Regions from separate parts of the Sporosarcina sp. FA15 genome, predicted to be linked through region 2. Evidence: riboswitches for the same ligand, from Rfam matches in the RefSeq annotation. Region 2 holds a riboswitch; each other region holds the start of a gene.
The links. Region 2 has a riboswitch for S-adenosylmethionine ahead of cysC (adenylyl-sulfate kinase). Riboswitches for the same ligand answer to the same signal wherever they lie in the genome.
Positions count from the first base shown of each region.

Region 1: linked by a shared signal. The riboswitch ahead of ACP8HG_RS19720 (bifunctional homocysteine S-methyltransferase/methylenetetrahydrofolate reductase) and the one ahead of cysC (adenylyl-sulfate kinase) in region 2 are both predicted to bind S-adenosylmethionine.
Region 3: linked by a shared signal. The riboswitch ahead of metK (methionine adenosyltransferase) and the one ahead of cysC (adenylyl-sulfate kinase) in region 2 are both predicted to bind S-adenosylmethionine.
Region 4: linked by a shared signal. The riboswitch ahead of ACP8HG_RS21810 (methionine ABC transporter ATP-binding protein) and the one ahead of cysC (adenylyl-sulfate kinase) in region 2 are both predicted to bind S-adenosylmethionine.

Region 1 covers NZ_CP188818.1:4,141,846-4,147,524, forward strand. Annotated here, with positions in the region: gene ACP8HG_RS19705 (FecCD family ABC transporter permease) at 1-311, opposite strand, end outside; gene ACP8HG_RS19710 (ABC transporter substrate-binding protein) at 424-1,380, shown strand; gene ACP8HG_RS19715 (hypothetical protein) at 1,650-1,847, opposite strand; SAM riboswitch class I at 2,287-2,395, shown strand; gene ACP8HG_RS19720 (bifunctional homocysteine S-methyltransferase/methylenetetrahydrofolate reductase) at 2,555-4,426, shown strand; gene metE (5-methyltetrahydropteroyltriglutamate--homocysteine S-methyltransferase) at 4,472-5,679, shown strand, end outside.
Region 2 covers NZ_CP188818.1:1,130,514-1,136,192, reverse strand. Annotated here, with positions in the region: gene sat (sulfate adenylyltransferase) at 1-83, opposite strand, end outside; gene ACP8HG_RS05330 (phosphoadenylyl-sulfate reductase) at 84-812, opposite strand; gene cysC (adenylyl-sulfate kinase) at 1,073-1,672, opposite strand; SAM riboswitch class I at 1,896-1,996, opposite strand; gene ACP8HG_RS05320 (DMT family transporter) at 2,163-3,071, opposite strand; gene ACP8HG_RS05315 (TraB/GumN family protein) at 3,131-4,300, opposite strand; gene ACP8HG_RS05310 (amino acid ABC transporter ATP-binding protein) at 4,457-5,212, opposite strand; gene ACP8HG_RS05305 (amino acid ABC transporter permease) at 5,237-5,679, opposite strand, start outside.
Region 3 covers NZ_CP188818.1:18,974-24,652, forward strand. Annotated here, with positions in the region: gene ACP8HG_RS00170 (putative motility protein) at 1-180, shown strand, start outside; gene ACP8HG_RS00175 (transposase) at 269-577, shown strand; gene ACP8HG_RS00180 (NUDIX domain-containing protein) at 624-1,085, shown strand; gene ACP8HG_RS00185 (alpha/beta hydrolase family protein) at 1,075-1,866, shown strand; gene pckA (phosphoenolpyruvate carboxykinase (ATP)) at 2,042-3,628, opposite strand; SAM riboswitch class I at 3,811-3,928, shown strand; gene metK (methionine adenosyltransferase) at 4,118-5,314, shown strand; gene ACP8HG_RS00200 (gamma carbonic anhydrase) at 5,617-5,679, opposite strand, start outside.
Region 4 covers NZ_CP188818.1:4,552,540-4,558,218, reverse strand. Annotated here, with positions in the region: gene ACP8HG_RS21820 (MetQ/NlpA family ABC transporter substrate-binding protein) at 1-281, opposite strand, end outside; gene ACP8HG_RS21815 (methionine ABC transporter permease) at 351-1,019, opposite strand; gene ACP8HG_RS21810 (methionine ABC transporter ATP-binding protein) at 1,012-2,037, opposite strand; SAM riboswitch class I at 2,262-2,367, opposite strand; gene ACP8HG_RS21805 (thioredoxin family protein) at 2,422-2,721, opposite strand; gene ACP8HG_RS21800 (toprim domain-containing protein) at 2,736-3,077, opposite strand; gene gcvH (glycine cleavage system protein GcvH) at 3,152-3,535, opposite strand; gene ACP8HG_RS21790 (arsenate reductase family protein) at 3,611-3,970, opposite strand; gene ACP8HG_RS21785 (acyl-CoA dehydrogenase family protein) at 4,670-5,679, opposite strand, start outside.

The sequences.
Region 1 (5,679 bases), 1.6 Mb from region 2:
ACAAAGAAAACAGCACCAGCATTAATACCTAGAATACTTGGAGAGGCTAATGGGTTTTTCGTTATGGATTGCATAATTGCACCTGAAGTGGCTAAACAAGCTCCAACAGCTGCAGCAATTAATGCACGTGGTAAGCGAACATTTTGAATGACAAGATGTTCAGTTGATCCGTCATTTTCTTTAAATGCGGAAAAGGCAGTGGACCAGCTTGTATCTGTATAGCCGTATACAATACTAGAAAAAAAACAAAGAATGAAAACTAAACTACTTACGATAAGAGCAATCCACTTACCCCTTGATGTATGTATCATGACTTCCTCACTTCATTGAGAATTATTTTCAATTCACTGTTGACATGAAATATATTAGCATATAGCATACTAAGTGTAAATGATTTTCATTCTCAATTAACAGGAGGAAATAATGTACATGCGAAAAATATCATCCCTCATACTTATTATGAGTATTCTTGTATTAGCGGCTTGTGGGGCTACTAAGGAGTCAAAAGATTCAGGTGAAAGTGCACAACCAGCTGATGTAGAAACATATACTGTCGATCATGCAATGGGAAGTACAGATGTAAAAGGAACACCAAAACGCATTGTAATCTTAACAAACGAAGGTGCTGAAGCCCTTCTATCAATGGGAATTCAACCTGTAGGTGCAGTTCAATCACCCGCTGAGAAAATTTGGTATGATCATATGGACATGACAGGTACTGAATCTGTGGGTATTGAATCAGAACCAAGTTTAGAAAAGATAGCATCTTTAAAACCAGATCTGATCATTGGGAATAAAATGCGTCACGAAGCAGTTTACGAACAGTTAAGCAAAATTGCCCCAACTGTTTTTGCAGAAACGCTTCGCGGGGATTGGCAGGAAAACTTTAAATTATATGCGAAAGCAGTAAATCAAGAAGAAAAAGGTAACGAGGTATTAGGGGCATACAATAATCGCGTTGAAACAATCAAGACTGAATTAGGGGATCAAACAAATAAAAAAATATCAATGGTTCGCTTTATGGCGGGAGATGTACGCATTTACCATAAAGATTCCTTCTCGGGTGTGATTCTAGATCAACTTGGATTTGCGCGCGCAGATGGACAAGATGTGGACGATTTTGCTGAAAAAGGCCTCACGAAAGAACGTATTCCAGCTATGGATGGCGATGTGCTCTTTTACTTCACTTATGAAACTGGAGATAACGAAGCAACGAAGCTTACAAACGACTGGATTGAGGATCCATTATTTGAAAATCTAAATGTCGCGAAAAGTGGAAACGTCTCACAAGTAAATGACATCATTTGGAACACTGCTGGTGGTGTATTAGCAGCGAACTTAATGCTGGATGATATTGAGGAGTATTTCTTGAAAAAGTAATTTAAATGGAATGAAATAATAAAAAGATGAAAACAGAAAACAGCCCGATGATGCGATATTTACTCGCTTCACTGGGCTGTTTTTTTATACATAATTTACTGTTCAGCTGCGTCTTCTTTAGGATACTTTATCACAAACGACGTTTTGGTGTTCTGATGTGGCCGAACTGCAAAAAAAACTAACTAGTAAATCGTAAGCATACAAATTAAATAAAAAAGGTATGTATGGTAGGAGCCCAAACATACCTTGAAGTATCATTAATTATCCGGCTACTGGAACATCGTGATTAATAATACGATGGCTCCAAGCAGGATTGAAATCCATGCCAATGCTTTTTGTGGAGAAGCTAAACAGACTAAGCCTAAAACGAGTGCGCCACCACCTAACCAATAAGGAGCATAAAAGAACCCTATAGCCGCTAAAATTATTGCTAACCAACCAATCCAGATGCCCAAGGAAGTTTTCAAGTCAATGACCTCCCTTCAATTTGATGGGAACAACAACTGAGTAAACGGGTCGTTCGTTATTGTTCTTATAGTTTATTATATGCAGGGTTACAGAGGGGACAGTGGTTAATGGACTCATTATTAATATTATTATTATGTGCATTTAGCTCACTTAGGATGGGGGAGCAAGAGCGGCGGGTTACGCAATCAATTCTGGAAAAGGATCAATTGACAGAAGTGACTTATTGGTACCTTGATTGACCTATTTAAGCTAAGAGGGACGTAAGAATTTAAATGAAGGATGGCGAAAGGCTGTTTAGCAACTATGTTGTTTAAAGTGACAAGCAATAGTCTGAATCTGTGAAATAAATTAATTACTTTCCAAAAAGGTGTTGCTAATTTTCCAACAATGATGTAAAGTCTGTAATAACGTAACTAAGCAAATCCAATTTAATAGTTTTTCTTATCTAGAGAGGTATAGGGACTGGCCCGATGACACCTCAGCAACCGCCATTTTATGGCATGGTGCTAATTCCAGCAAGTTGATAACACGACTTGGTAGATGAGGAGAAGACTTATTCAGATTTAGAGTCTACTTCCTTTATTCAACATAGGAAGAGGCTCTTTTTATTTTAATTAATTTTCCCATTAAGTAACATATTTTGAAGAATGATGAAGAGAGTTTCCGGAACGGGACTTTGGGAAAGTGAAAGGAGCAAGTGATAGTCGTGAATTTACTAGATACTATGAAAGAACGAATTTTGATCGGTGATGGTGCAATGGGAACTCTACTTTATTCACACGGTGTGGATCTTTGTTTTGAAGAGCTGAACTTGACACATCCAGATCAAGTGCTTCGCATCCACCAAGCCTATATAGAGGCAGGTGCGGATATTATTCAAACTAATACGTATGGTGCGAATTATATCAAGTTAGCACGTCATGGGTTAGAGGACAGTGTAAAAAAGATAAATAAAGCCGCAGTTCAAATTGCGAAAAAAGCAGCGGGTAAAAATACGTTCGTCCTTGGAACTATAGGGGGTATTCATGGATCTCGAACATCCATTGGAACAAAGGATGAAATCAAGCGCAGTTTTAGGGAACAACTATATTGCTTACTTCTTGAGGGAGTGGACGGCCTACTTTTAGAAACTTATTACGATTTTGATGAATTAACAACCGTGCTCAAAATTGCACGTGAGGAGACAGATATCCCGATTATTACGAATGTTTCAATGCATGAGGCGGGGGTGCTCCAAAATGGGATAGAGCTCATAGATGCCTTACAGCAGTTGGAGGATTTAGGTGCAGATATAGTAGGCATTAACTGTCGCCTTGGCCCTCACCATATGCTGAAGTCTCTAGAAACTGTGCCGTTGATGAAGCGTGCTTTACTTTCGGTGTATCCGAATGCTAGTTATCCAGGATATAAGGATGGGAAACTTTTTTACGAAAATGAGCCTGAATATTTCGAGAAGTTCGCACTGAGTTTTCGGAAGGCAGGAGTTAGTTTAATAGGAGGATGTTGTGGGACGACGCCAGAACATATTAGGGCCCTAGTGAAAGGACTTACAATTCGGGAACCAATTCAAGAAAAGCTTGTTAAGAAGAAGGAGGTAAAGACAGAGGTTGTGGAGTCTGAATTGAAGGAATCTCAACCCCCAACATTGCTTGAAACAGTGAGAAAAAGACATTCGATAATTGTTGAACTTGATGCGCCCAAACATTTAAACACGGGCAAGTTCTTTGAGGGGGCTCAGGCGTTAAAAGATGCAGGTGTGGATGCCATTACATTGGCCGATAATTCCCTAGCGACGCCGAGAATTTGCAATGCTTCAATGGCTTCGCTTGTTAAACAAAAGATTGGTGCAACACCTTTGGTCCATATTACATGCCGAGATCGCAATCTAATTGGATTACAGTCACATCTCATGGGATTACACACACTGGGTATTACTGAATTGCTAGCGATTACGGGGGACCCTACGAAAATTGGTGATTTCCCCGGAGCAACATCCGTTTTCGATGTGACATCCTTTGAATTGATTCAACTCATAAAGCAATTCAATGAGGGCATTTCAAAGTCTGGAAAGTCATTGCAACAGAAAACATCCTTTACTGTGGCAGCGGCCTTTAATCCGAACGTGCGTCATTTAGATCGTGCTGTGGAGAGATTAGAGAAAAAAATAGAAGCGGGAGCCGACTATTTTATTACCCAGCCTATCTATAGCACGGAGAAGATAATTGAAGTATACGAGGCAACAAAACATATTGAGACGCCAATTTACATCGGAATTATGCCGCTGACTTCATCGCAAAACGCCGAATTTCTACACAATGAGGTACCAGGCATTAAGTTGACGGATCAAGTACGTGCAAGAATGGCTTTATCTGATGGTAATCGTGAGCAGTCTACGAAAGAAGGTTTAGAGGTTTCGGAAGAATTGATCGATGTGGCGCTGGAGCATTTTCATGGCATCTATTTAATCACTCCCTTTATGCGCTATGACATGACTGTGAATTTGACGGAGTATATACACGGTAAAGTGGACGTGATTGTAGCAAGGGAGGTGGTCCAAACCGAGAGTATCGTGTATTAAAACAGGTTGAAAAAATACAATAAAAAATAAAGGGGCTAACATACAATGGTAAAAGTACAAAGTTCAACTAGTGGATATCCAAGAATCGGTGGAAAACGTGAATGGAAAAGGGCGTTGGAAAGTTTTTGGAATGGGGCAACATCAGAAGAACAGCTACTGAAAACAACGGAAACGCTTCGTTTAGAAAGTCTACAGAAACAAAAAGAATTCGGTGTTGATCTAATTCCGGTTGGAGATTTTTCATTATACGACCATGTGCTGGACACATCTATTATGTTTGGTGTCGTACCAAAACGCTTCGAGTATGCGGGTGGTAAAGTACCTTTGGAAACATACTTTGCAATTGCGCGTGGAACTAAAGATGCGGTTGCCTCAGAGATGACAAAATGGTTTAATACAAATTATCACTATATTGTTCCGGAACTAGAAGGTGTAACGCCGCAATTAGTAGAGAACCGCCCGCTCGCTTTTTATAAGGAAGCAAAAGAAAAGCTGGGTATTGATGGCAAGCCGGTTATCCTAGGCCCAGTTACATATATTAAACTGGCAAAATCTTTTGGCGAAGAGAATTTTTCTACTTTATTGCAACAGTTTACGCCGTTGTACATTGAAGTATTGAAAGAGCTTGTAGTGGCAGGCGTTGAGTGGGTTCAGATTGATGAGCCGATTCTTACAAGTAAGTTGACAGAAGAGGATTTCCAACATGTGCAACAGGCATACGCAGCAATTCATGAAGCAGTGCCACAATTAAAGATTATCCTACAAACTTATTTTGAAAAAGTAGCTAATTATGAAGCGGTTGTTGCGCTGCCGGTACACGGATTTGGTTTAGACTTTGTTCATGGCGATTCGCTTGAATTGCTACAAAAATATGGTTTCCCTCAAGACAAAGTACTTGCGGCGGGTGTCATTGATGGTAGAAATGTGTGGAGAGCGGATCTGGATAAAAAAGTAACACTATTAGAAGAAATTCAGTTACATGTTGATAAAAGCCGTTTGATTGTTCAACCTTCCTCTTCACTTCTTCATGTTCCTGTCAGTACGGAAACTGAAGAGAAATTGGATCCAATTATTAAAGGCGGTCTGTCATTCGCTGATCAGAAGCTTGCTGAAATTGTGCTCCTTAGTCGGGGGATTCACGATGGCACTGAAACGATTGCGACAGGACTTGAGGAGAGCAGAAATGCACTTGCACGTCTAAATAACTCGAAGTATCGGCAAAACGTTGAAGTGAAAGAAACGATTGAAAATCT
Region 2 (5,679 bases):
ACTGTTTCAGTTATTCCTTCGTATTGAAAACCAGGATTCCAGCGATTAATTAATGTACCACCATGCGGTTGACTCAAACTCATTTAAATTCCCCCATTTTCGTTAGCATTATGCAAGCCACACTCTGTCTTCGCCTGATTTGCCCAGCGCCCTGACCTCGACCCCGTCGTTGTATCCCCTTTGAATGTGCAGTGTGAACAACCGATACTGGGATAGCCTTGGTCATGGAGTGGATTATAAGGCAAATTATGTTTTTTTACATAATCCCAAATATCAATCCACGTCCAATGAATCAGCGGGCAAATTTTAACCGATTGAAAGGTTTCATCTTTGTTCACAAAGTTTGTTTGACTTCTTGATGGTGATTGTTCACGCCTAAGTCCTGATAACCAAGCGGTCGTACCGCTCATTGCTTCACGGAGTGGAATTACTTTCCTCATATGACAACAACGATCCGGCTGTCTTTCCCATAGTCGATCGCCATACTTGTCAGCTTGTTCCTCAACCGTTAAGCCGGGAGTCTTCATTTCAATTACAAGCTTTGGATAACGTTTCTTTACTTCATCGATTAAGGTATGCGTTTCTTGAAAATGAAATCCGGTTTCGAGAAAGACCACTTTAGCAGTTGGTTTTATTTGCGAGATTAAATCTATCATTACTATACCTTCAACCCCAAAACTACACGCATATACAAGTTCATCGTCGTATTCTCCGTAAGCCCATCGCAAGACGTTTAACGCACCTTTTGACTCGTCATCGATTGGAAAAACTTCACTAGTCTCAGCCCAAGATTTGTACGTCAACTTCGCCATACTAATCCCCCCTCTAAACTCAATAACTCTATTACATTATCTTTTTTTAAAAAAGGCGACTTTAATCTACTATTGATTAAAGTCGCCTCTAATTTTTTAGTCAGCGAATTGTTCGTATGTTCACGATTGTCCATTAGCTTCTTGATTTCCAGTCGGCATGTGATTAGCGTTTATACTAACTTTATTAATCCTATGTGTCAAGTAGGTTTAAATACATTCTATTCCTAAAACCCCAATATGTTACGCATTTAGTAATTTTTTTAGATATAGTTATTTTCTTTTAAATAAGAAACGATGGCTTTGACAGACTCTACAATATTTAATTGATTGGTATCAATGATTATTTCCGGGTTAACAGGTTCTTCATAAGGAGCATCAATTCCTGTAAAACCTTTAATTTCACCCAATCTTGCTTTCTTATAAAGCCCCTTCGGATCCCGTTCTTCACAAGTTTCTAAACTTGCCTTAACGTATATTTCGATAAACTCATCGGATTTGACAATTTCTCGCACCTGATCTCGATCTTCCTGATAAGGCGATATGAATGCTGTCAATGTGAATAAGCCAGCGTCGACCATTAGTTTTGAAACTTCACCGATTCTGCGAATATTTTCCGTCCGATCATTTGGACTAAACCCTAGATTCTTATTTAAACCGTGCCGGACATTATCTCCATCCAGTCGATAAGTATGAATGCCTTTCGCGTGTAACTCTGTTTCTAGCGCTACTGAAACTGTTGATTTCCCTGACCCTGATAGCCCAGTGAACCAAAGAATAGCACTCTTATGGCCCTTTAGTTCTTGACGATTTTCTTTTGTTACCTCTGATTCATGCCAAACGATATTTGTAGACTCTGTCATTGTTTGCCCCCCTAAATCATTTGTTTCAGTTTAATTTTTATATACAAAAAAGACACCTTTTTCCGATTCAAATAATCGATTAGAAAGTTGCCTTTAGTTGTCTAATTAGCATGTATGAAATTGTTAAAATGATAAATGACTTACAACCTTTACAGTAAAGAAATAAAAAAACCACTTCTAAATAGAGCAAGAAGAGGTTAATAGAATCGAACACATATTACTCCTCTTATCTGCTAAACTTTCGTTTACTGGAATTGGCACAGTACTAAACAGTCTGTTGCCGAGGTTTCATCGGGCCAGTCCCTCAACCTCTCTAGATAAGATATAAACTATTAAGTTGAGACCAATACTACATTATCGAAAATTCAAAGTCAATGACTTATCAGAATTTATTTTCAATCATATCAGTTTAGTTGGAATTAAAGGCGATCTTCTTGCAGATATAATAGGCACTTTAAACTACTTTTCAGTGCGCTAGGAAACATGTTAGTTAACTCTCACTTAACCTTTCGTTGTTCTCATCGGTTTTCTCTATTTCCTTTTCATAATTATTTTTCCAATTAACAAGAAAGATTCCTGCAAATATTAGTAATCCACCAAAAAGGATAGACCAGGTTAGTCTTTCATGGAGTAAAAACCATCCTGTGAGTACACCGAAGAATGGCGCTAAAAAAAGGAATGCACTAGTTCGTTCTTGATTACCTCTTTGGAGAAGATAAAACCAAATAGAAAACTGAATAATTGAGGCTGCAATGGTAAGCCATAACAAAATCAGGATAGATTGAGTAGTCATTTTAAAGAAAGTCTCTTCCAGTAGTAAGCTTCCCAGAAAGAGAATTAATCCACCAAAAAGCATTTGATAGGCTGTCATTACATACGTATCAAATTTGAAACCATGTATTTTTATCAATAGCGTAGCAATCGCCCATGAAACAGCCGACAAAAGCCCTAATATGGTACCGACTTTAAAGTCAAGATGTGAACCTAACGTGAGAAAAACCCCGATAAAACCTAACAGTACACCTATCCATTGCTGAATATGGTAACGCGATTTTAAAAAAAGCGTCCCAAAAACGACAACGAGTAAAGGATTCATAAACGTTAGGATAGACGTCTCTCCAGAAGTGATTGTACGCAGTGCCATAAATATACAGCCCATCACAAAAGCTGTTTGGAAAAGTCCAATTAGAACAAGCCACACCCAGTCGATTGCTTTTACTGGATGTGGCTTGTTTAAGATTTTAACGATAGTTGCCATAATAATCCCTGCAAGCGTAAAACGCAGAGCGACTAATAGGAGTGGAGACGAATAGGCTAACCCTAACTTCCCTATTGTAAAAGAAGAACCCATTAGTCCAGTCGTCAAAATCACTAACAAGCAAAAACTGATTCGATTCATCCGGTCCCCACCTCATTATTACTATAAAACGTTTAAAAGAAAATGCTGATCAATTGATTTCACTTTAAGTTTTCAAAGAATACACGGATAACGTCGGCTCCGCCTAAGAAGGTCCCCAACGTTCCTCCCAAGTTAGTCAAAACAATTACCAGCAAGACCCGTGTCACCTTATTTGCCCAAAAACCTTTAATCGTAAAAACATCTGCAGAAAGCGTTTCAAAGTCACCAACACTTGGGCGGCGAAAAAATGCTTGAACAATTCCTGAAACCCAACCGGCCGCTATCAGTGGATGCAAGGTAGTAATAGGGGCTGAAACAAAGGCCGCTAAAATGGCCAGCGGGTGTCCAAGAGCCACCGCAGCACCAATAGCTGACAGGCTACCTGTCCATAAGACCCAGCTTAACGCTTGATCGAAACCGGCAGATGGATTTGCGATAAAGGTGTAGGCGATAATTGATAATAGAAGAATCGGAATTGCCCATCCGATAATTTTTGGGATTTTTGATTTTGGTGGTGTTTGCGCTAATGCGACTAAATCATGGTCATTATAGATTTCTTTTGTAATCCCTGGAACATGTGCTGCACCAATGACTGCAACGACCTTTTTACCTGGTGCATCTTTGATTTTCTGTGCTAAATACTGGTCTCTCTCATCGATTAAGGGCGTCTTTAACCTTGGAAATGATTCCGTAAAGTCAGTTAGAACGGCATTTAGCGTGTCCTTTGATTTCATTTTCTCCAATTCTTCTTCAGAAATCGTCTCTTTGCTGAAGATACTATAAAAAACCGACATCAGAAGCTGACTTTTCCCCTTAAGTCCAATATTCCCCCAAATTCGGGAAAAAGTAATTTGGATATTACGGTCAGCCAGCACCAAATTTGCACCGACTTCTTTTGCTGATTCAATCCCCTGAATCATTTCCTGTCCAGGTTTAATATCAAATTGCTTTGCCAAACGATTTTGAAAGGAGGATATTGCCAGATTCATTAAGAGCAATGTAGCTTTCTTCTCTTTAATCACCTTGAAAATATCCGTTTCTTTCCACTTATTACTATCCATTATAGATTGAAACCTTTGTTCATCCAATTCAATGCATACTGAATCGGGTCTTTCCTTGTCGATTACCTCTTTTACTTGTTCTGCACTTTGCTTGGAAACATGGGCAGTTCCAATAAGTATTAGTTCTCTACCGTCTAATTCTATTCTCGTAATGTTAGTCTCTTGCATTGACAAACTTCCTTTATGAACTTATTTCTTCTGAGCAACCTTAAGCCAAGGTTTACTAAAAAGACGGTCTAGTTATTATAATGAATCAGTTTGAATGAAATTTCAATTATCTTTCATTATTAATATAATGAAAGTCACCCTCATGGATAATGACTATTAAATATGATACGTAAAGTCCTCGGGCAATACCCTTTTTAAAAATTTCTGTGTTCGTTCTTCCTTTGGATTTACAAAGATTTCATGGGGTGCTCCTTCCTCTACTACGACTCCCCCATCCATAAATATTACTTTGTTAGCTACATCCTTCGCAAAACCCATTTCATGTGTGACAACTAACATAGTTGTTCCTTCTTTCGCGATATTCTTCATAACTGTCAAAACTTCCCCGACTAATTCTGGATCCAATGCAGAAGTTGGTTCGTCAAATAAAATAATGTCTGGATCCAAAGCAACTGCTCTTGCAATGCCTACCCTTTGCTGCTGCCCTCCCGATAATTCACTGGGATATGCATTGTATTTATCCGATAGCCCCACTTTATCCAACGCTTTTTTCCCTATCTCAACCGCTTCTGCTGTCGGGATTTTTCTTCCGATAATAAGTCCTTCTGTAACGTTTTCTAAAGCTGTTTTATTATTGAACAAATTATTGTTTTGAAATACAAAAGCGATTTTCTGTCTAATCTGATGGATTTGTTTTTTGGATGCTGTTTTTAAATTCACGTCTATATCCCCAAAAATAGCACGGCCTTGATCCGCTTTTTCTAAAAAATTGATACATCTCAGTAATGTTGTCTTACCGGATCCACTTGGCCCCAGTATAACAACAACATCGCCTTTATCTATTGTTACGTCAACACCTTTTAAGATTTCAGTTTTACCGAATGACTTATGGATATCTCTAATTTCTAACATGCTTCGGATCCCTCCTTTTCATACTTAAACGACTGACGGTTTATATTTACTCAAACGTTTTTCATATAGTTTAAATGCGAATTCGACTGCACTGCATAACAGTAAATAGACAAGAAAGATATCGATATAGGCCTCAACATAATTGTAGCCTGCGTTCGCTGCCACTTTTGCTTTCAGCGTAATTTCTTGTAATGACATTGCATACCCGAGAGATGTCGCTTTGATTAAGTTGACTGTCGCTGTACAGATATTCGGCATTGCAACGACCAATGCCTGTGGGATAATAATTCTTCTGTATGCTTGCACATTCGTTAGCCCCACTGATTGGGCAGCTTCCAACTGCCCCTTGTTCACCGTGCTTAGTGCAGAGCGAAAAACTTCAATCAGGACCGCTGTAGTGTTAAAAGTGAAGACAATGAATGCGTACCAAATTGGATTCACATCATACACATTCATCCCAATATTAA
Region 3 (5,679 bases), 1.1 Mb from region 2:
GATATGAGCTCCATCATGGCAAGTCAATTGAGAAGTTTGCAATCGACTGTTCAGTTGAGTGTGTTAAATAATGCACTTGCAATGAATACTGCAGCGGCAACAGATATGTTGAAAAGTTTATCTAATCAGTCTGTTGCAGCCCATCCTCATAAGGGAGCTTCGGTTGACGTACAAGCGTAAATTGCGGTAAAGCATGTATCTCCAGTAAAAGGGGATGCATGCTTTTTTCATACTAAGCCATGCTAAAAAGAAAAAAGGATGGTGTAGCATGGAGAAATACAAAATGTACGTTTCTGTCGTAAATCAGCAAGTATACCATTACCCAGATGATTCACCGTGGGAATATGAGGTTAATGTAGAAAGTCAGTATGTTCCTGTTTTTCATCGGTTATTTAGTCAGATAGATGAACTCGAATTCCGAAACTTCCTTAGGTCACATTTACCGTTTTTGCCCTATCATTATGGTCGGAACAATTTCAACGTCGATCAACGTACGATGAAGATCTATGCGCTCATTCATGAATTTACAGATGATAAGTCGAAGCGATTTATCGAAAAGCTTCCGTATTTTCGTTGAAAGGATTGCTGTCCTTCGCTACACTGGTTGAAAGGACGTGAGTGCAATGCTTATTTTCAATGATGTTAATGGTGGTCGTGTTGAGCTGACTTTCGGAGAAAACCAATTTGGAATGCCAGCTCGGCATGTCCTTGTTATCCTCAAACATAATGGTAAATGGTTACTGACTCGACATTTAGTTCGAGGCGTTGAGTTTCCAGGTGGTAAAGCAGAGCATGGAGAAACGATCGAGGAGGCAGTTATACGCGAAACGATTGAAGAAACAGGTGTGAAAATTACGGATCTTGTGCAATTTGCAGAGTATGTCGTTCGAAGTAATAGTACATTTTGCAAAGCTGTATTCACAGGGAAAGTTGCGGAAATCGATGAGCATCCAGCCCTTTACGAAACAGAAGGAGCTATGTGGATGACTAATGAAGAGCTTGACCAGTGTGAAGAATTGAGTTTCCTTATGAAAAACACGGGCATGGAAACATTAAGAAAGTGGGTGGAAGAGCATGAGTCATGATGGTACGATTATTCATAGAAGGCCCTATCCGTCTCCAAATCCACATGTTTCGCTTGAAGAAATTACATATTTTTCAGATGGGTTAAAAGTGAAGGGACTCATGGCAGAACCAATTACAGAAGGGAACTACGAAGGCATCATCTATTTGCGAGGGGGCATGCAGCATATCGGTATGGTTCGTCCTGCCCGAATTGCACAGTTTGCTTCGCAAGGATTTGTTGTCTTCGCTCCTTATTATCGGGGGAACCGTGGAGGCGAGGGACGGGATGAGTTTGCTGGGGCCGATCGTCAGGATGCGGTGAATGCCGTTGATGTGCTGAAGCAAAATTCGAAGACAAACGTGGAAAAAATTCACTTGTTTGCATTTTCACGGGGCGGTATAATGGCTCTTTGGACAGCAATTTTACGTGAAGATATTACGTCGGTAGTTACATGGTCTGGCGTATCCGATATCGTATTTACATATAAAGAACGGAAAGATATGCGGCGGATGATGAAAAGAGTTATCGGCGGGACACCGAATAACATGCCGGATGAATACAGAAACCGTACGGCGCTGTTCCGCGTGGATGAAATTGATGCTCCCGTACTCATCATTCATGGCATGATCGACGAGAACGTGTCATTTCAACAAGCAGTTTTGCTGGAAAACGCACTGCGTGAACATAAAAAAGTATATGAGACATGGTATTTCCCTGAGTATACACACTTCATACCGCCTGTCATGAATGCACAACTTGTTCGCGATTTATGTGGTTGGATGAGAAGACAAGGGGAGTGAATGGTATTTTGAATAAAATGAAGTTGCAATTAGAAGTACGGGTTTGCAATTAAAACGCCAAATTTGCAATTAGACGAAATAAGTTGCAGTTACAACTCCATTTTTACAATTACAAATCCCAGGTACAAAAAAACAGTGTAGCACATTCAATGTGCTACACTGTTTAATTTGAAAATTATGCAATCGGTCCGCCTTTAAGCGTAATCTCTTCAGAAACCATACCGAATTTTTTAAAGTTTTCATGGAACATGTTTGCCAATTCATTTGCTTTTACATCGTATGCTTCGCCGTCTGCCCATGCATTGCGCGGGTTCAACACTTCTGTTGGAACACCTTCAATGAATGTAGGCATTTCGAGGCCGAATACGCCGTTAGTTTCTGTTTCAATGTTGTTCAATTCTCCAGCAAGAGCTGCCTGTACCATAGTGCGTGTGTATTTAAGATCCATACGTTTACCAACGCCGTAGACGCCGCCAGTCCAGCCTGTGTTAACAAGGAATACTTGTGCATCATGTTCATCAATTTTCTTCCCAAGCATTTCAGCGTATACTGTCGCTGGAAGTGGAAGGAAAGGTGAACCGAAGCACGTTGAGAACGTTGCTTCAGGTGATGTGATACCACGCTCAGTTCCGGCAAGCTTCGAAGTGAACCCGCTTAGGAAGTGATACATTGCTTGTTCTTTTGTTAACTTCGAGATTGGAGGTAGCACGCCAAACGCATCTGCCGTTAAGAATACAATCGTTTTCGGATGACCAGCAACAGAAGGGTCAACGATGTTATCAATTGCTTGGATAGGATAAGCTGCACGCGTGTTTTCAGTTAATGAACCATCATCGTAGTCAGGAATGCGTGTTTCCGGATCGACGACAACGTTTTCTAGTACGGAACCAAAACGAATTGCACCAAAAATTTCAGGTTCTTTTTCTTGTGATAAATTAATACATTTTGCATAGCAACCGCCTTCGATATTGAAGACACCAGTGTCAGACCAGCCATGCTCGTCATCGCCGATTAATTTACGGTTTGCATCTGCCGAAAGTGTTGTTTTACCTGTTCCAGAAAGACCGAAGAATAGGGCAACATCACCGTCTTCACCAACGTTTGCCGAACAGTGCATCGGCATAATTCCATTTTCAGGAAGTAAGTAGTTCATGATTGAGAAGATTGATTTTTTCATTTCGCCAGCGTATTCAGTTCCACCGATAAGAACAATACGTTTTTCCATTGATACGATAATGAATGTCTCTGAATTCGTACCATCGACCACAGGATCAGCTTTAAATGAAGGAGCCGAAACGATTGTAAATTGTGATTCATGTTGTACTAGTTCTTCTTCAGTTGGGCGGATGAACAAGTTGTGAACAAACAGGTTATGCCATGCAAATTCATTCACAACTTGAATGGATAGTCGTGAAGCTGGATCTGCGCCTGCAAAACCTTTGAAGACGAACAGTTCGTCTTTTGTTCTCAAATGAGTAATTACTTTATTATATAATGAATCGAAAATTTCAGAAGAGATTGGACGATTGACGTTGCCCCAATCGATTTTGTCTTTGGAGGACGCTTCCTCAACAATGTATTTGTCCTTAGGTGAACGACCTGTATATTTGCCTGTCTGAGCTGTAACCGCTCCGTCTGATGTCAATTGAGCTTCACCACGTGAAATCGCTTTTTCAACAAGTTGTGGAACTGAAAGTTGAACTTTTACATTTTTCCCAGAAAGAAGTTTGTTGAGGTCATCACTAATTTTCGCAGATATCATAAGTATGTACCGTCCTTTGCATATAGTCCCAATCAATTGGGTGTCATCACATTATTGAATTAGTATAACACATTAAGAATAATAATCTATACTAATTCAAACCTCAAGGATTTATACGCAAAATGGGTAAAAAGATTTGACATGCAACAAGATTTTTCGTAGCATATATAGTTGAACGGATACTCTTATCCCGAGCTGGTGGAGGGGTCAGGCCCTATGAAACCCGGCAACCTGCACAGACGTTTTGTCTGCGCGAAGGTGCCAAACCTGTAGCAAGGCACAGTCCTTGTATGATAAGAGTGAAAGGTGCTTATGAAATCATGCCTTTCCTCATGTATTATTACGTGAGCGAAGGGCTTTTTATATGATATCGCCCTTAATCCTCGTGTATAGAGCTCGCAATGGCTTGTAGTCTTTTCATTTAGAAAAGACTCTACATGGGACATATGAGTACCGTATCAATCTCGTAGGATATAAGGAGGAAATAACATGACAAATCGCCGACTATTTACTTCAGAATCGGTAACTGAAGGACACCCGGACAAAATGTGTGACCAAATTTCGGATGCTATTCTAGATGCTATATTGGCAGAAGATCCAAATGCACGTGTTGCATGTGAAACGACAATTACAACAGGACTTGTCCTCGTTGCAGGAGAAATTACGACGACAACATATGTCGATATCCCGAAAGTTGTGCGTGAAACTGTTAAAGAAATTGGTTATGTACGCGCGAAATACGGATTTGATTGGGAAACATCTGCAGTTTTGACTGCGATCGATGAACAATCAGCCGACATCGCTGCAGGCGTTGACCAGGCACTTGAAGCGCGTGAAGGTTCGATGACAGATGATGAACTTGAAGCAATTGGAGCTGGTGACCAAGGTTTGATGTTCGGTTACGCTTGTAATGAAACACCGGAACTGATGCCGTTACCAATTAGCCTAGCTCATAAATTATCATTCCGACTTGCACAAGTACGCAAAGATGAAACCCTTACGTATCTGCGTCCGGATGGAAAAACACAAGTGACTGTTGAATATGATGAAAACAATAAACCAGTACGCATCGATACAATTGTTATTTCAGCGCAACATCACCCTGAAATAACACTTGAGCAAATTCAGCGTGATATTAAAGAATTCGTCATAAACCCGGTTGTACCAACTGATTTAATCGATGAAGACACGAAGTACTTCATCAACCCAACTGGCCGCTTCGTAATAGGGGGACCTCAAGGAGATGCAGGTCTTACTGGCCGTAAAATCATCGTTGACACGTACGGTGGTTATGCGCGTCATGGCGGCGGTGCGTTTTCTGGGAAAGATGCGACGAAAGTGGACCGCTCGGCTTCATATGCGGCACGTTATGTTGCGAAGAACATTGTCGCTGCAGGACTTGCAGATCGATGTGAAGTGCAACTTGCTTATGCAATCGGTGTTGCACAACCTGTATCGATTTCTATCGATACATTTGGAACAGGCACAGTCGAGGAAAGTAAACTTGTTGAGCTTACGCGTGGACTGTTTGACCTTCGTCCAGCAGGCATCATCAAAATGCTTGATCTGCGCCGCCCAATTTATAAACAAACAGCTGCATACGGTCACTTCGGCCGTACAGACATTGATCTACCGTGGGAACAAACGGATAAAGCTGATGCATTGAAAGAGTTAGCAGGGAAATAATGTAGTGTAAACACTGAAAGGCAGGATTTCCCTGTTTTTTGGTGTTTTTTCTGTTTAGGATGTTTGATTTAGCGGGCGTCATAGAGTGTAGCGAATCTGTCGTACACTCTCATCACAGGAGCTATAAACAAATGATACAATTGTTATAAAGTGAAACCTGATCGGAGAGGAGAGAGCGTCGGGCTATGAGTTTAATAGGTTTGTTACTACTGGTTGGGGTTGTTGCGTTATTTGTGTTAATTGGTTTAGTAATCTTTTTATTTATAAAAAAATAAGAGCTGCCTTCAAAGGCAGCTCTTTTATTACTGTTGTAAACTCTTGTAATACTGCCCTTTTTCGGCATACTCCTGAACAATCCGTTCCAT
Region 4 (5,679 bases), 1.2 Mb from region 2:
AATTCGCCTGATTCTAGATCTTTATTTGGCAAAATATAGTCTTGGTATGTTTCAATGACAAGTTCAATTCCTTTTTCTTTCAATATCGGTGCTGCCTTTTCTAAAATGATTGCGTGCGGTGTGTTAGATGCACCAATGACAATTTCCGTTTCTTCAACAGTTTCTTTGTCAGCTTTGTCTTCCCCACTTGTACTTTTATCATCGCTGTCATTTTTCGCTCCGCAAGCTACCAATGCCAATACAAGTACTGCTAATACTATTCCCCCTAAAAGCTTTTTCATGATTTTTTCTCCCCTTTTTCTATGTTTTATATAATTTACAGGCTAGGCCTGATATTACTGTACTAACTATTATCTCTTGTCGAATTTCCTCACCGCAAAATCCCCGATGAATTGAATGATGAAAACGATAATTAAAATAAGGATTGTTGCAGCAAGTGTAACGTCTTCCCGGCTACGCTGGAATCCATCTAAGTATGCAAGAGTCCCAAGTCCACCTGCTCCGATAATCCCAGCCATAGCAGTGTACCCGACGAGTGCAATCGCTGTTACAGTAATTCCTGAAATAAGTGCAGGCATCGATTCCGGTATAAGAACTTTAAAAATAATCGTTCTCGTTTTCGCTCCCATTGACTTCGAAGCTTCAATTACACCTTTATCAATTTCCTGTAATGCAATCAACACCATTCTTGCATAAAACGGAGCCGCTCCAATAATAAGTGCCGGCATCGCTGCATCCGGTCCGCGGATTGTACCAAGAAGAAATTTCGTAAACGGAATAAGTAAAATGATTAATATGATAAACGGAATGGATCTAAAAATATTGACGAATGCTCCTGATATAATATTGACCAACTTATTCGACCAAAGTTGACCGGGACTAGATAGGAAGAGTAAAATTCCAAGTCCTAACCCAATAACTAAAGTGAACAATGTAGAAACCGCAGTCATATAGAGTGTTTCCACTGTTGCTTCCCACATTTTAGTCCAGTCGACATTCGGAAAAAGGTTTTCAATCATTACCGATCACCTCCGTCTGAACATCATTTTCATTGAGGTATTGAATTGCTTCCTCAATGATTGAGGAATCTCCAAGCAACTGAAGTATCAGTGTGCCGTATGCCCCGCCATGTGTATGGGATATGTTTCCCTGCACGATATTCACATCGACAGTGAATTTCCGAATAAGACTTGCGAGGACAGGTTGTTCTGTCCGCTCCCCTACAAATACAAGCTTGATAAGCGTGCCGGCAGGAAATTCTTCCTTAATATGCGCCATTGCCTGCTTCGCCTCCACGGGTTCCGTCACTTGAGAGACAAACCGCTTTGTGATCGGTTCCTTCGGTGATTGGAACACATCCAGGACATCTCCCAACTCAACAACTTTCCCTGCCTCCATAACTGCAACTCTGTGGCAAATTTTCCGGATAACGTGCATTTCATGTGTGATAAGCACAATTGTCAGTCCAAGTCGTTCATTAATTCCTGTTAGAAGGTCTAGTATTGAATCCGTTGTTTCTGGATCAAGGGCTGAAGTCGCTTCGTCACAAAGAAGGACTTCAGGGTCGTTTGCAAGCGCACGAGCAATCCCTACGCGCTGTTTCTGACCTCCAGACAATTCGGATGGATATGCATTTTCGCGACCAGCCAAACCAACTAATTCAATCAGTTCCGCCACTTTCTTATCACGCTCGGCTTTTCGTACACCCGCGATTTCAAGAGGGAAAGCGATATTCTCCTTCACTGTTCTAGACCACAGTAAGTTAAAGTGTTGGAAAATCATACTCACTTTTTGTCGTGCTTCCCTTAGCTCTTTCCCTTTAATTGCTGATATTTCTAGACTTCCTATTTTAACGCTACCTGACGTTGGCATTTCAAGACCGTTCAGTAGTCGAATCAACGTACTTTTTCCTGCCCCACTATAGCCGATGACTCCAAAAATCTCACCGTCAGTAATTTCAAGCGATACATTTTCGACTGCTGAAATACTGCCTGGCCCTTCACCGTATCGTTTATTTATATCCGTTAAATAAATCATTTTTTTCACCTCAGAAAAATTGTTTTGTTACTAATTTGGTCTAGCTTCAGGCGCCACCCCCTCGGGTCACAAGGCAGTTCGCTGTGGTGGCTTAGGTACGCCCCCTTCGCAATCTGACTTGTGCCTGTCGGGGCTGAGCGGCGCCTTCCGCTTTTCAATACAAAAAAGCCTTCCTGCAGACGGGCAGAAAGGCTTGACGTTATCGAAAATAAACGTTGTCCAATCTCTCATCTTTCAAAGCGTATGCTTTGTGTGACTTGGCACCATTTCACTTACGTGACGGTTGCCGGGCTTCGCAGGGCACTATCCCTCCACCTCTCTTAATAAGAGTGACCTATTCAATTGAATGTTAAGACGAAGTATATCAAAGTTCCATATCTATTGTCAATCTATTTCTTCAAGTAGATACGGTACTGATTGAAATGCATAAATTTTATGGGTTAAAACGCCATCCTTTTGTATAAGAAGGCAAGGAACGCTTTCGATTTCATAGTCAATTGCAATATTTTGTACGTAATTCAAATCTGCTTTCCCGATTGGTATTCCCGGTCTCATGACGGTAATAACTTCCATCATTTTAGATGCGACTGCACAAGTTCCACACATTGGTGTATATAAATAAAACGCTGCCACTGAAGACTCTTTCAAAGCCATCTCCCATTGTTCGCGTGTCCAAGTTTCCATTAATTCTACATCCTTTAAATTAGAAATTCCGGTCTGATTTTAAAATCCGCACCTTGTAGTATTGTAGCCAACACTTTGTATGGGGTCGTCTCCACTTCCCGATAAACCTTTTCTGTGTACAAATGGATTGCTGCCGGGAACTCTCTTTTGAATAAAACACGGGTCTTTTCTCCATCTTCATCCGCATCAACGAAGACAAATAGTTCATGTTCTTCGTAAGGTGCAAGCAATTCTTCAAGCCGATAAGGACTTACTGTGCCGTTCGTACAAATAATTTCGACAGGCTCAACAAGTATTCGTGCCAAACGTTTCTTATCCGAACCGCCCTCGACGATAATTACTCTTTCATCCGACACAAGAAGCCCCTCCTTCGCTCTTTTTTATATAAAGATGCAAAAAACGCCGAAAAAGTACCGGCGCCTTGTCTTAGTTATTCTCCGACAGTCATTTTTTCATACGCTTCAGCTGACATAAGTTCATCCAGTTCAGAAACATTTGAAGGTTCAACAACGATCATCCATGCATTTTCATACGGTGATTCATTGACAAATTCAGGGCTGTCTTCAAGTCCTTCATTCACTTCAATTACTTTTCCGCTGATTGGTGCATAAAGTTCTGATACTGTCTTAACAGATTCAACGCTTCCGAAAGGCTCGTCCGCTTTGATGTCATCTCCGACAGATGGAAGTTCAACGAATACGATATCGCCTAGTTCAGATTGTGCAAAGTGAGTAATACCGATGCGGTAGTTACCACCTTCGTCTTTTACCCATTCATGCTCTTCAGAATAACGCAGATCTTTTGGTGTGCTCATTCCGTATCCCTCCAAATAAATAGTTTCATTCTCTTCAATTCTGTCATATTTCTCGAATAAAGACAAGATAGGAAATCAGTTAGTCCATACTTTGTCGAACTCTTCTTCCTTGAATCCGACAGTCACCTTACCATCACCGAAGACAATTGGTCTCTTAATCAACATACCGTCAGATGACAGCAAGCTAATTTTCTCTTCATCTGTCATTGTGAGCAATTTGTCTTTCAAGTTTAGCTCTCTATATTTCGTCCCACTAACGTTGAAAAACTTTTTCAACTCCAAATCCGATGCCGCAATCATTTTGCCAAGTTCTTCTACTGAAGGAGGAGCTTCCGCTATGTTCACTTCCTGAAAGTCCAAGTTGTTCGTCTCAAGCCATTTTTTTGCTTTCCTGCATGTCCCGCACTTTGGATAACCGTAATAAACTAATCCCATACCGCAACGCCTCCATTTTCGCCATTATAACAGAAAAAACACCTTGGCGCCTATTGGTACCTGGACGTCAAAGTGAGATCGGTAATTTTACTTCATTAAACAATCAAGTCTCTCGATTAATTATTGACTTGCATAATACGATAGCGAGCAGGGCTTGAAAACCGCTATAACCCTTTACTATTTTCGGCCCGCTTTCGGCGAATTAATTACGATATTATTACCGTGGGGCAGGTGCTTTGAAAGAATAGAAAAGATGACTTTCTATAGAGATTGTAAGTGCCCGAAGATGCAATTTCGGGCACTCTCGTACGTTGTACATTTCGTTCTTTGCTTACTTTTGCAAAGATTATGTGATGTCTTATAGGAAATTGACACTTCCTTAAAATAAATATGGAGATACTATAGAGAAGGATTGAGCGGTCAAAATTATATCTTTGACCGCTTATCTTTAGGTGAGAAGCTAGCCATTCTTTCGTCCAAAAAAGCTTCGGCACTTCTTGTATCAATGTCTTTCGAGAGCGGCAAATGAACAAAAACCATGCGATTACCGAAAGAATAAGTAGGGATGCGACAGAGTCGCATCCCTACTTATCAATACATCTCGATAATGGTATTGAAATTGTTCAATTCAAAGCGATACAAAAACAACTACACGTAACGCCCAGTGTGTGATCAAGGTAATTTTAATCTACAGACGTGTTATACGATATACTTCTCCGCTTCGATTAGCTTAACTGAAGCTTCGCGTTTTTTAGCGATGATATTATACGGATTCGAGCGAGTCAATTTACGCAGCGCTGAAATCATCATGCGTTGATTATCACCATCGACAGCCGCAAGAAGTGTTTCTTTTGCATCTCTTTCAATCTCTTCAAATGCTTCTTGGCAGAAGATTTGTGTGTAAAGGATTTTCTGTTGCGCTTTTTCTTCTCCGCTGCGTGCAATTGCTTTTTCTGTACGTAGAAGTGCAGACTCCATCGCAAAAACATTATTAGCGATATCTGCAATATTTACAAGTACCTCTTGCTCTGCTTCAAGCTTCGTGCCAAAACGTTGTGCAGCAAGACCAGCAGCAAGCAAACCGATTTTCTTAGCATTTTTCACAAGTGCTTTTTCTTGTGCAAGTGCTTCGTCACCGATTTCTTCAGGCATCATCATAAGAAGTTCTTCTTGAAGTGCTTGCGCCTGTTGAAGCAATGGCAATTCGCCCTTCATTGCTTTTTTCAGGAATGTACCTGGTACTAGCAGACGGTTGATTTCATTCGTCCCTTCAAAAATACGATTGATGCGTGAATCACGATAAATGCGCTCTACTTCATATTCTTGCATGAAGCCGTATCCGCCGTGAAGCTGAACTGCTTCGTCAACGATGTAATCCAATACCTCAGATCCCACGACTTTATTGATAGAACATTCGATTGCGTATTCTGCGATTGCTGCCGCAATTGCTTTACCATCTTTTTGCTCTTCAAGACTCAACTGGCTTTGACGCTCTTCAAAGTAACCAACTGTACGGTAAATCAAGCTTTCAGCCGCGTACAGTTTAGATGCCATTGTTGATAGTTTTTGTTTCGTCAAGTTGAATGAAGAAATTGGTGTTTTGAACTGTTGACGTTGATTTGTATAAGTAATTGCAAGCTCAAGCGCACGTTTAGATCCGCCCATTGTGCCGACTCCTAATTTGTAGCGACCGATATTCAAGATATTAA